One region of the Bradyrhizobium sp. WYCCWR 12699 genome, then DNA from elsewhere that is predicted to be linked to it. Evidence: predicted binding sites of a transcription regulator. Region 1 holds the regulator's gene; each other region holds the start of a gene.
The links. The regulator LexA, encoded in region 1, represses DNA repair genes until DNA is damaged. The targets are predictions, from matches to a motif close to TGTTCNNNNTGTGTTCNG.

Region 1 (2,196 bases):
TTACGCCGGGCGCCTGTCAGCGACTGCAAAAGCGACACTTCGCATTGCCGGCGCGATCGCGGCGCTGCGCAATTGGGTGTTGCGGACATGGCAATGCGATGGCGCGGCAACGGCCCCGTGCCCCGATGCCGCTACCGCTGCACCCAAACGATCTGGTCTTCCGAACCCGAAACGCCCAGACGCGATGTCGCTGCGGTCCGCCGAAGATGGCCGTGGAGGAGGGGCCGGATAATCTGTGCAGAACCAGAATGATCATCCAGCCGGAGCGGACATTCATCCGCTCCAATCTCAGATCGGCGACGCCGATCGAAGGCGGCACGCAGGCGCCAAAACTACTTTCGGACTGAGTCCTTCCGGACTCAGTACTTCCGGTAAAGCCCAATTAGCTTGCCCTGAATCTTCACCCGGTTCGGCGGCAGGATACGCACCTCATAGGCGGCATTGGCAGGCTCGAGCGCGATCGACGCGCCGCGGCGGCGGAAGCGCTTGAGCGTAGCCTCCTCGTCGTCGATCAGCGCCACCACGATGTCGCCGGTGTCGGCGCTCTCGTTGCGCTGGATCAGCGCCATGTCGCCGTCCAGGATACCGGCCTCGACCATGGAATCACCGCGCACCTCGAGAGCGTAATGCTCGCCCGAGCCGAGCATGTCGGGCGGCACGCTGATGGTGTGGCTGCGGGTCTGCAACGCCTCGATCGGCGTGCCGGCCGCGATCCGGCCCATCACGGGCACCGCAACGGGCCGCTCGCCCTCGTCCACGGGCGGGCTGGAGCTCGCGCGGATCTTGCCGAGATTGCCCTCGATGACGCTCGGCGTGAAGCCGCGCCGGGCGCCGGCGGCAGCCTGGAGCTCCGGCAGCTTGATCACTTCGATGGCGCGGGCGCGGTTGGGCAGCCGGCGGATGAAGCCGCGCTCCTCGAGCGCGGTGATCAGGCGGTGGATGCCCGACTTCGAGCGCAGGTCGAGCGCATCCTTCATCTCGTCGAAGGAGGGCGGCACGCCGCTTTCCTTCAAACGCTCGCTGATGAACCGCAGAAGCTCGTATTGTTTGCGCGTTAACATCTCGACCAAAGTCCCCCGGTTGATGTCGTTCGATTCCGAGACGATGAGTTCAGCGATAAGCAGCTACATCCTCGAAACAAATCATGAACGGACACTATATGTTCGATACATGTTCCGCAACTGCTTAATTTACCGTGAACGAAGCGCGGTTCGCGGAATGCGTGTGGCCGTGCACTCAGACGGGGAGCCGCAGCACCTCGCAGGGGCTGCCGGCCTTGGCCTTCGGCGCGAACGGTGGGCGCACGAGAAGTACCTGTGCCGCAGCAAGATTCGCAAGCAGAGAGGAATCCTGATGGCTGACGGGAAGCGCGACCAGCGTGCCGTCGTCGCGCAGCTCGAGGCGCGCGCGCAAGTAATCCTCGCGCTGGTCGTTGGCACCGAGATCGCAGGCGAGCACGGCACGTTCGCGACGATGATGAATCACCGAGCGGCCTGACAAGGCGCGAATCAGCGGCACCATGAACAGGAAGGCGCACACATAGGACGACACGGGATTGCCGGGCAGGCCGATCACGCGCATGGCGCCGAGCCGCCCGTGCATCATCGGCTTGCCCGGCCGCATGGCGATCTTCCAGAACGCCATCGCGATGCCTTCGTCCCTGAGTGCCTGCTGGACCAGGTCGTGGTCGCCGACCGACGCGCCGCCGGTCGTGATCAGGATATCGGCACCGCTCTCGCGAGCGCGGCGGATGCCTGATGTGGTGGCCTCCAGCGTGTCGGCGGCGACGCCGAGGTCGACGGTGTCGGCGCCCTCGCTGCGGGCGAGCGCGTGCAGGGCGTAGCCGTTGGAATAGACGATCTGGCCGTGCCTTGGCGCTGAGCCCGGCATCACCAGTTCGTCACCGGTGGCGAGGATCGCGACCTTGGGACGGCGGCAGACGGCGAGCTGCGGGTAGTTCATTCCGGCAGCGAGCGCGAGGTCACGTTCGGTCAGACGCGTCCCCTTGCGGAGGAGGACGTCACCCTCACGGAAGTCGACGCCGGCCGGGCGGATGTGCCGTCCGATGATGGCGGCTTCCTTGATCGTGACGCTGTTGCCGTCCACGACGGTGTCCTCCTGGATCACGACCGCGTCCGCACCGTCGGGAACGACGCCGCCGGTGAAGATCCGCACGGCTTCGCCGGCGCCGACCGC
Region 2 (2,196 bases), on a different contig from region 1:
GCTCCGGCCGGCGACGTCCAGGGTGCCGGCCAGAAGGGCGTTGTCGTCACCGAAGTCGATCCGCAAGGACCGGCGGCGCAGCACGGCATCCAGACCGGCGACGTCATCCTCAATGTCGGCGGCAAGCCCGTCGCCAATGTCGGCGACGTCCGCTCGGAGCTGGCGCAGGCCAAATCATCCGGCAAGCGCAGCGTGCTGTTGCAGGTCAGGAGCGCCGAGGCGACGAGGTTCGTCGCGGTGCCGCTCGCCTGAGGCGACCCGTGTCTTCCCAACAAGCCAAAGGGCGGCCCTCGGGTCGCCCTTTCCTTTGCCGCCAGGATGTGCGGCAAGAGCGGATAACATTCTCGTTAACGGCAGCGATGGTGACCCGGTTCATACGAAAAAGCCGCGTTCGGCCATCACAGTTCCGAGTCGTGGATATGCTCGGCGGCACCGAGGCCGTCGAGAGTTGCAAGCGTGGAACTTCGAACCCGCCGCCGTCTTGTGGAACTGGCCGGTGGTTCGCACTTGATCGGTGCCGACATGGATCGATTGAAGCTCTCGCTAAGGGGGGCGCTGCTTGCGGCGCCGTTCGTGCTCTGGGGTGGAAACGCGCTTGGTCGCGATGACGGCCGCTACGCGGACTCGCCCCTCAAGCCGTGGTTCGACAGCCTGCGCAGCCACCTCGGTCCTTGCTGCTCGGACGCCGACGGTTTTGCCGTCGCCGATCCCGACTGGGAGTCGCACAACGGGCACTATCGCGTGCGGCTCGACGGGGAGTGGGTCGAGGTGCCCGACGAAGCTGTCATCACCGAGCCGAACCGCGCCGGCCGCACCATGGTATGGCCGGTGAAGACGGCTTTCGGAGTCTCGATCCGCTGCTTCATGCCGGGCAGCATGATCTGAGACAGGTCAGCATCAGCGCTTGCTGGATTTGCGCTTCGACGATTTCTTGGCTGTCTTCTTCGTCGTCCGCTTCCTGGTCGTCTTCTTGGACGTCTTCTTGCTGGCATTCTTCGGGACCTTCTTGCCCTTCTTGCGCGCCTTCGACAGCCCGATCGCGATCGCCTGCTTGCGACTCTTCACGCGTCCGCCACGGCCTTTGCGGCCGCTCTTGGCCGTGCCCTTCTTGTAGCGGCGCATCTCGCTTTCGACATCGCTGCCGGAGCTGCGTGAGTAGCGGCGCTTCTTTGCCTTGCGTGCCATGCATGTTCTCCCTTGGCCGGAAGAACCATTCGACACGGGCATGGTTCCGAAAGAGCGCGCCACCTTCCAGGCGAAAGCCTAGAAGGAATTCGCCAGCTCGATCTCCGCTTCCAGCACCTGGATGCGTCGCGCGGCCTCGGTGGAGGACAGGTCGCGCGCATATTGTGCGGGCTGATAGGCCTCTTCGCTCAGCCGTTTCAGTCTCAGCCCCTGCGCCCGGGTCATCTGCTCGGCGAGAAAGATCCTGGCGTCGTATTTACTTTGAACCTGCATCTGGCATCTCCGTCCTGAATTCGTGGCTTGACTATATGTTCTTATTTTGTTCTAACAAGCCATGGACAACAGAATTAATGAAATTCGACGTAAGATCAGTGCCTTGAGGCTGGAGATGGCCGACGTCGAGGCGTCCGTGCGCGCTTCCGTCAACGGCGATCGCGATTGCACCGGACAGGCCCTGGCGCAGATGGATCTGCGCCGAAAGGTCAATTTGCTGATCGGGGAATGGAAGGCCGCCGGCGGTGCCGATGTCCTGCCCGACGTCCGCGACCGCGTGCGCCTTCATCTCGTGAAGACAGCCGGTATTCCCCAGCGCGCGAGCAGACGGCGCTGAAATCTTTGAGGGGGCGCCGTGGATGACGACCCGGACACTTACCGGATCTTGAGGTTGCGCGCCGAGATTCTCGAACTGGGCTCCGCCATCCGGCAGTTGCAGCGCGCGGGTCTTGATGATGCTGCGGCCCAACTTCTGATCGGACGCAAACGGGCGCAGCTCGATCATCTCGTGAAGACGAATGCTGAGGGGCGCGGGCTCAATCTCGGAACGCGCCGGCCGCCATGAGCTGACGCCTGACCATTTGGTGCTCGATTGCAGACTGAGCACCAAGAAAAAGGCCCCGCGTCGCCGCGGGGCTTTTGATGTCGTGCCGGGCTGGGCTCACTTGGTGTTGGTCATGCCCTTGCTGGTCTTGTTCGTCATGGTGCCGCCCTGGTCGGAGCCGGGGCCCGAACCGC
Region 3 (2,196 bases), on a different contig from region 1:
ACGGCGAGCCTGGATAGGTTTTGAGCTCGCCCTTCGGGTTGAAGGCGCGGACGATGTCGAGATAGGGCTTGGCCAGCGCCGCGCTCTCGTTCGACAGCCGGGCCTGCATCAGCCGCGCGATGCCGGTCAGCCATTCGCCGCTGCGGCGCGCTTCGTCGCTGTCGAGATCGTAGAGGCCGGCCCCGGCATGGGTGTCGATGACGCGGAACGCCCCCGGCTTGTCCTGCAGATAGGTGACGATGCGCGCCAGCACGATGTGCTTGATGACATCGGAGAAGCTGCCGGCGTGGAAGGCGTGGCGGTAATTCATGAGGTAGGACTACGCCACGTGACGGCTCGAGCAAAGAGGCACAATCACGTGTCCTGGACGCGGTGCAGCGTGTAACGCTGCGCCGCCGAGCCGGGGCCGGTTTCTTGCGCGAGCCTCGGCCTCAACCACCCCTGATCGGCGGCATCGTCACCTGATCGCGGCGGCAGGCGCGGCGGTCGGTTTCCTCGCAGGTACGGAATTGCAGGTCCTTGCTGAGGCAGATGCGCACCTCGGAGAGCCGAGTGCGGTTACAGGTGACCGAGACGGCGGCATTGCTCAGGCCAGGATTGGCCTTGATGAAGGCCTCCTCGACCTCAGCCGGCGCCACGGACTTGGCCTGCGACAGATCGAGATATTCGGCCGGAATCTTGATCGCGGCGCGCGCTTTGCGGATCGTCTCGAAATAGCTGCGGCCCTCGAGGCCCGAGCAGGTGCCGTGCTTGTCCCATTCGTTGAAGATCAGCCCCGGCGCCGGCATCAGGTCGAGCATCGAGGAGACGATGTTGCGGTTCAGCCGCGGCGCGGGCCGCTGGCAATATTCCGGGAAGCCGTTCTCATATTGCGGCCACAGCCCATGCACCACGAAGGCATAGGGCCGTCCGCCGCACTGGATCTGGGAGCGGCCGCCACGCTCGGCCGCCTCCTCGCAGAACGAGGGCGACCATGACAGCGACAGCACATAGAAATCGAACTCGCCGGGCGCGTTCTGCCGTTTGTCCTGGGCCTTTACGTCGCCGGCGAACGAGGCGAGGCTAGCCGCGAGGATCAGGGAAAGGGCCAGCGAGATCACGAGGCGGGAGAACGAATGCAATCTGGAATGAAACATGGCAACGCCCCTCAACTAGACTGTGCAGGAAGCCTAGCAGGCGAAAAGAACATTTCAAGAACAAAATTCAGGCGGCCGCCATTTGGCGGCTGACAGCGCCCGAATCAGGGCGCCTCGAGCTCAAGGCCTGGCGGCGCGGCAGGCCGGATTATAGGCCCAGTTGCGATCGACCCCGACCACGCACCATTCGACGCCGTTGCCGTAGCTGGCGAACCCGCCGTCCTCGATGATCGAGAAGTGCACCTTGCGCACCTTGCCGTCGGTGAGCATGGCCTCTCCGCTGCAATAGCGGCGCGGAATGTTGTCGGACTGCCAGGGCCGGTACGCGGTCTCGTGCACGGCGGAGAAGCCGGTGATCTTCAGCGAAGAATTCCAGAAGGTATATTCCTTCTCCGCGAACTCGCGCTCGATCCTCGGCAGAGCCCAGTCGCAATTGGCGACGTTGCCGTCATAGCGGGGTCCGCTCAGCCAGAAATTCAGCTCCAGCGGATTGGCGGCCCTGGCCTCGCCGAGCGTCACCGCCCCGAACATGAGGCCGAGCAGAGCGGCAAAGCGGAGCGATTTCAGGGAGGGGGCGCGCATGGTCAATCCGGACAGCTAAGGTCTTGCGAAGGTCGGACGGTGCCGTGAAGGCCGGGGGAGGTCAAGTGCAGCGCGGCAACACTTCGCCAGGAGTTGACCACAACATCGTGGTCGGCAGGGCTTCGGTTCTTTCCACTTCCATCCCGGCACCGTAAACTGGGGGCCAGCCAATTGGAGTGACGGGAATGCGAATCATTGCGGCCGCGGGTCTTCTCGCCAGCCTGGTTGTCTCGGGTATGACGGCGAGCCAGTCGGCGCGCGCCGACATCGTGCCGCCGTTCAAGGGCAATGACACCGGCGGGATCATCGCCTATTCGATGGCCACCCAGGTCGATGCACGTCAGGTCGCGGTCGATCACTGCGCGCGCTACCGCAAGGTGGTCAAATTCCTCAGCGTGCAGGCCTATGAGGGCGGCTACATCTCGTTCTCCTGCCGCTGGGTGCCCTATGGCGCCGCCGAGCAGCCGATCCGCACGCT
Region 4 (2,196 bases), on a different contig from region 1:
GCGTCGAACAGTTTTTCGGGCTCATAGCTGCGCATCCAGTCTTCGAGCACTTTCAGGTGCGCCGGGTTTTCGCGGCAGCCGGCAACGGGCACCTGATGGGCGCGCCAAAAGCCCTCGACCTTCTTGCCGTCGACCTCTTTCGGCCCGGTCCAGCCCTTCGGGCTGCGCAGCACGATCATCGGCCAGCGCGGCCGCTCGACGCTGCCGCGGCCGTCGCGTGCGTGCTGCTGGATCGAGCGGATGCTGGCGAGCGCGACGTCGAGCGCGTCCGCCATGGCCTCGTGCATCAATTTGGGATCGTCGCCTTCGACGAAAAGCGGCTCGTGTCCGAACCCGCGGAAGAGATCGCGGATCTCCGCATCCGGCATCCGCCCCAGCACGGTCGGATTGGCGATCTTGTAGCCGTTGAGATGCAGGATCGGCAGCACCGCGCCGTCATGGGCAGGATTTATGAACTTGTTGGAGTGCCATGACGCCGCGAGCGGGCCGGTCTCCGCCTCGCCATCGCCGACCACGCAGGCGACGACCAAATCGGGATTGTCCAGCGCCGCGCCATAGGCGTGCACCAATGCGTAGCCGAGCTCGCCGCCTTCGTGGATCGAGCCCGGCGTTTCGGGTGCTGCATGGCTCGGGATGCCGCCGGGGAACGAGAACTGCCTGAACAGCTTGCGCAATCCGTCCGCATCGCGCGCGATCTCAGGATAGATCTCGCTGTAGCTACCTTCCAGATAGGTGTTGGCGACCATGCCGGGCCCGCCATGGCCGGGGCCACAGACATAGATCACGTTGAGATCGAGCGCGCGGATTACGCGGTTGAGATGGGCATAGATGAAGTTCAGGCCGGGCGTCGTGCCCCAATGGCCGAGCAGGCGCGGCTTGATGTGCTCGGCCCGCAACGGCTCGCGCAGCAGGGGATTGTCGAGCAGATAAATTTGCCCGACGGAGAGGTAGTTTGCGGCGCGCCAGTAGCGATCGAGGAGATCGAGGTCATTGCTCGCTGTGGCCGATTGTTCTTGATTTGTCATGTTCTTGCCGATTTTTGCCGAGCTGAGCCCCGCGATCGTCACCAACATTGTTCCGGCGCGATCGATCCCTGACCGGCATCAAACGAGATCGTTGCGACAGCCATGTTGCGTGAGGTCAAAGGACCGCGCCCGAAATTTGGGCGGGTTACTTTGCATGGGGTTGTTTTCCGGTTTTTCGTTTACGTTCTTGATTTGTTCCTTTTGCATGCTATCTTAGCTGCATGAGTCCAGCAGCATCCTCACATGCTCTCAAGCACCCGCCGGTCAAGGCGCCCTCCGAGCCGGCGGGTGCGGACTCTGACTTCCCTGCCGATTTTCCAGAACTTGGCGTCGCCATCGACCGCGCGCGCCGGCGCGGGCGGGGCGCGCAGTCCAATGCCAGCGGCCGCTTTGAGGCCGAGGCGCGCGTCGCGTTCGACGACGGCTGGCAGAGCCTGGAAGAGCTGCCGCCGTTCAAGACCACGGTCGCAATCGACACCTCGCGCAAGGTGATCACCCGCAACGATTCCCCCGATATCGGCTTCGACCGCTCGATCAATCCCTATCGCGGCTGCGAGCACGGCTGTGTCTATTGTTTCGCCCGGCCGACCCACGCCTATCTCGGCTTGTCACCGGGGCTGGACTTCGAATCCAAGCTGTTCGCAAAACCCGAGGCACCTGCGCTGCTCGAGAAGGAGCTCGCCGCCTCCGGCTACGAGCCGCGGATGATCGCGATCGGCACCAACACCGATCCCTACCAGCCGATCGAGCGCGAGAACAAGATCATGCGCGGCATCCTCGAGGTGCTGGAGCGTGCCGGCCATCCCGTCGGCATCGTCACCAAATCGGCGCTGGTGCTGCGCGACATCGATATTCTCCGGCGGATGGCCAAGCGCAACCTCGCCAAGGTCGCGATCTCCGTGACCTCGCTCGATCCGAAACTGGCGCGCACCATGGAGCCGCGCGCCGCGACGCCGCCTAAACGGCTGGAGGCGCTGAAGCAGCTCGCCGACGCCGGCATTCCGACCACCGTGATGGTCGCGCCCGTGATCCCCGCGCTGAACGATTCCGAGATCGAGCGCATTCTCGATGCTGCCGCCCATGCCGGCGTCAAGGAAGCCTCCTATGTGCTGCTGCGGCTGCCGCTGGAGGTGCGCGATCTCTTCCGCGAGTGGCTGATGGCGAATTATCC

Region 2: the regulator LexA is predicted to act here: its motif matches at 1,495-1,512, upstream of RPS27_RS37225 (DUF3072 domain-containing protein).
Region 3: the regulator LexA is predicted to act here: its motif matches at 1,182-1,199, upstream of RPS27_RS15880 (ribonuclease T2 family protein).
Region 4: the regulator LexA is predicted to act here: its motif matches at 1,208-1,225, upstream of RPS27_RS37645 (PA0069 family radical SAM protein).

The regions. Positions count from the first base shown of each region.
Region 1 is NZ_JAVTJN010000007.1:31,246-33,441, forward strand. Features, by position in the region: gene lexA (transcriptional repressor LexA) at 360-1,061, opposite strand; gene glp (gephyrin-like molybdotransferase Glp) at 1,237-2,196, opposite strand, start outside.
Region 2 is NZ_JAVTJN010000039.1:1,393,466-1,395,661, reverse strand. Features, by position in the region: gene RPS27_RS37240 (Do family serine endopeptidase) at 1-252, shown strand, start outside; gene RPS27_RS37235 (hypothetical protein) at 523-885, shown strand; gene RPS27_RS37230 (DUF6496 domain-containing protein) at 898-1,185, opposite strand; gene RPS27_RS37225 (DUF3072 domain-containing protein) at 1,264-1,458, opposite strand; gene RPS27_RS37220 (hypothetical protein) at 1,574-1,795, shown strand; gene RPS27_RS37215 (hypothetical protein) at 1,814-2,023, shown strand; gene RPS27_RS37210 (hypothetical protein) at 2,120-2,196, opposite strand, start outside.
Region 3 is NZ_JAVTJN010000032.1:224,601-226,796, reverse strand. Features, by position in the region: gene RPS27_RS15885 (23S rRNA (adenine(2030)-N(6))-methyltransferase RlmJ) at 1-310, opposite strand, end outside; gene RPS27_RS15880 (ribonuclease T2 family protein) at 432-1,136, opposite strand; gene RPS27_RS15875 (hypothetical protein) at 1,257-1,718, opposite strand; gene RPS27_RS15870 (hypothetical protein) at 1,904-2,196, shown strand, end outside.
Region 4 is NZ_JAVTJN010000039.1:1,478,142-1,480,337, reverse strand. Features, by position in the region: gene RPS27_RS37650 (phosphoketolase) at 1-1,025, opposite strand, end outside; gene RPS27_RS37645 (PA0069 family radical SAM protein) at 1,247-2,196, shown strand, end outside.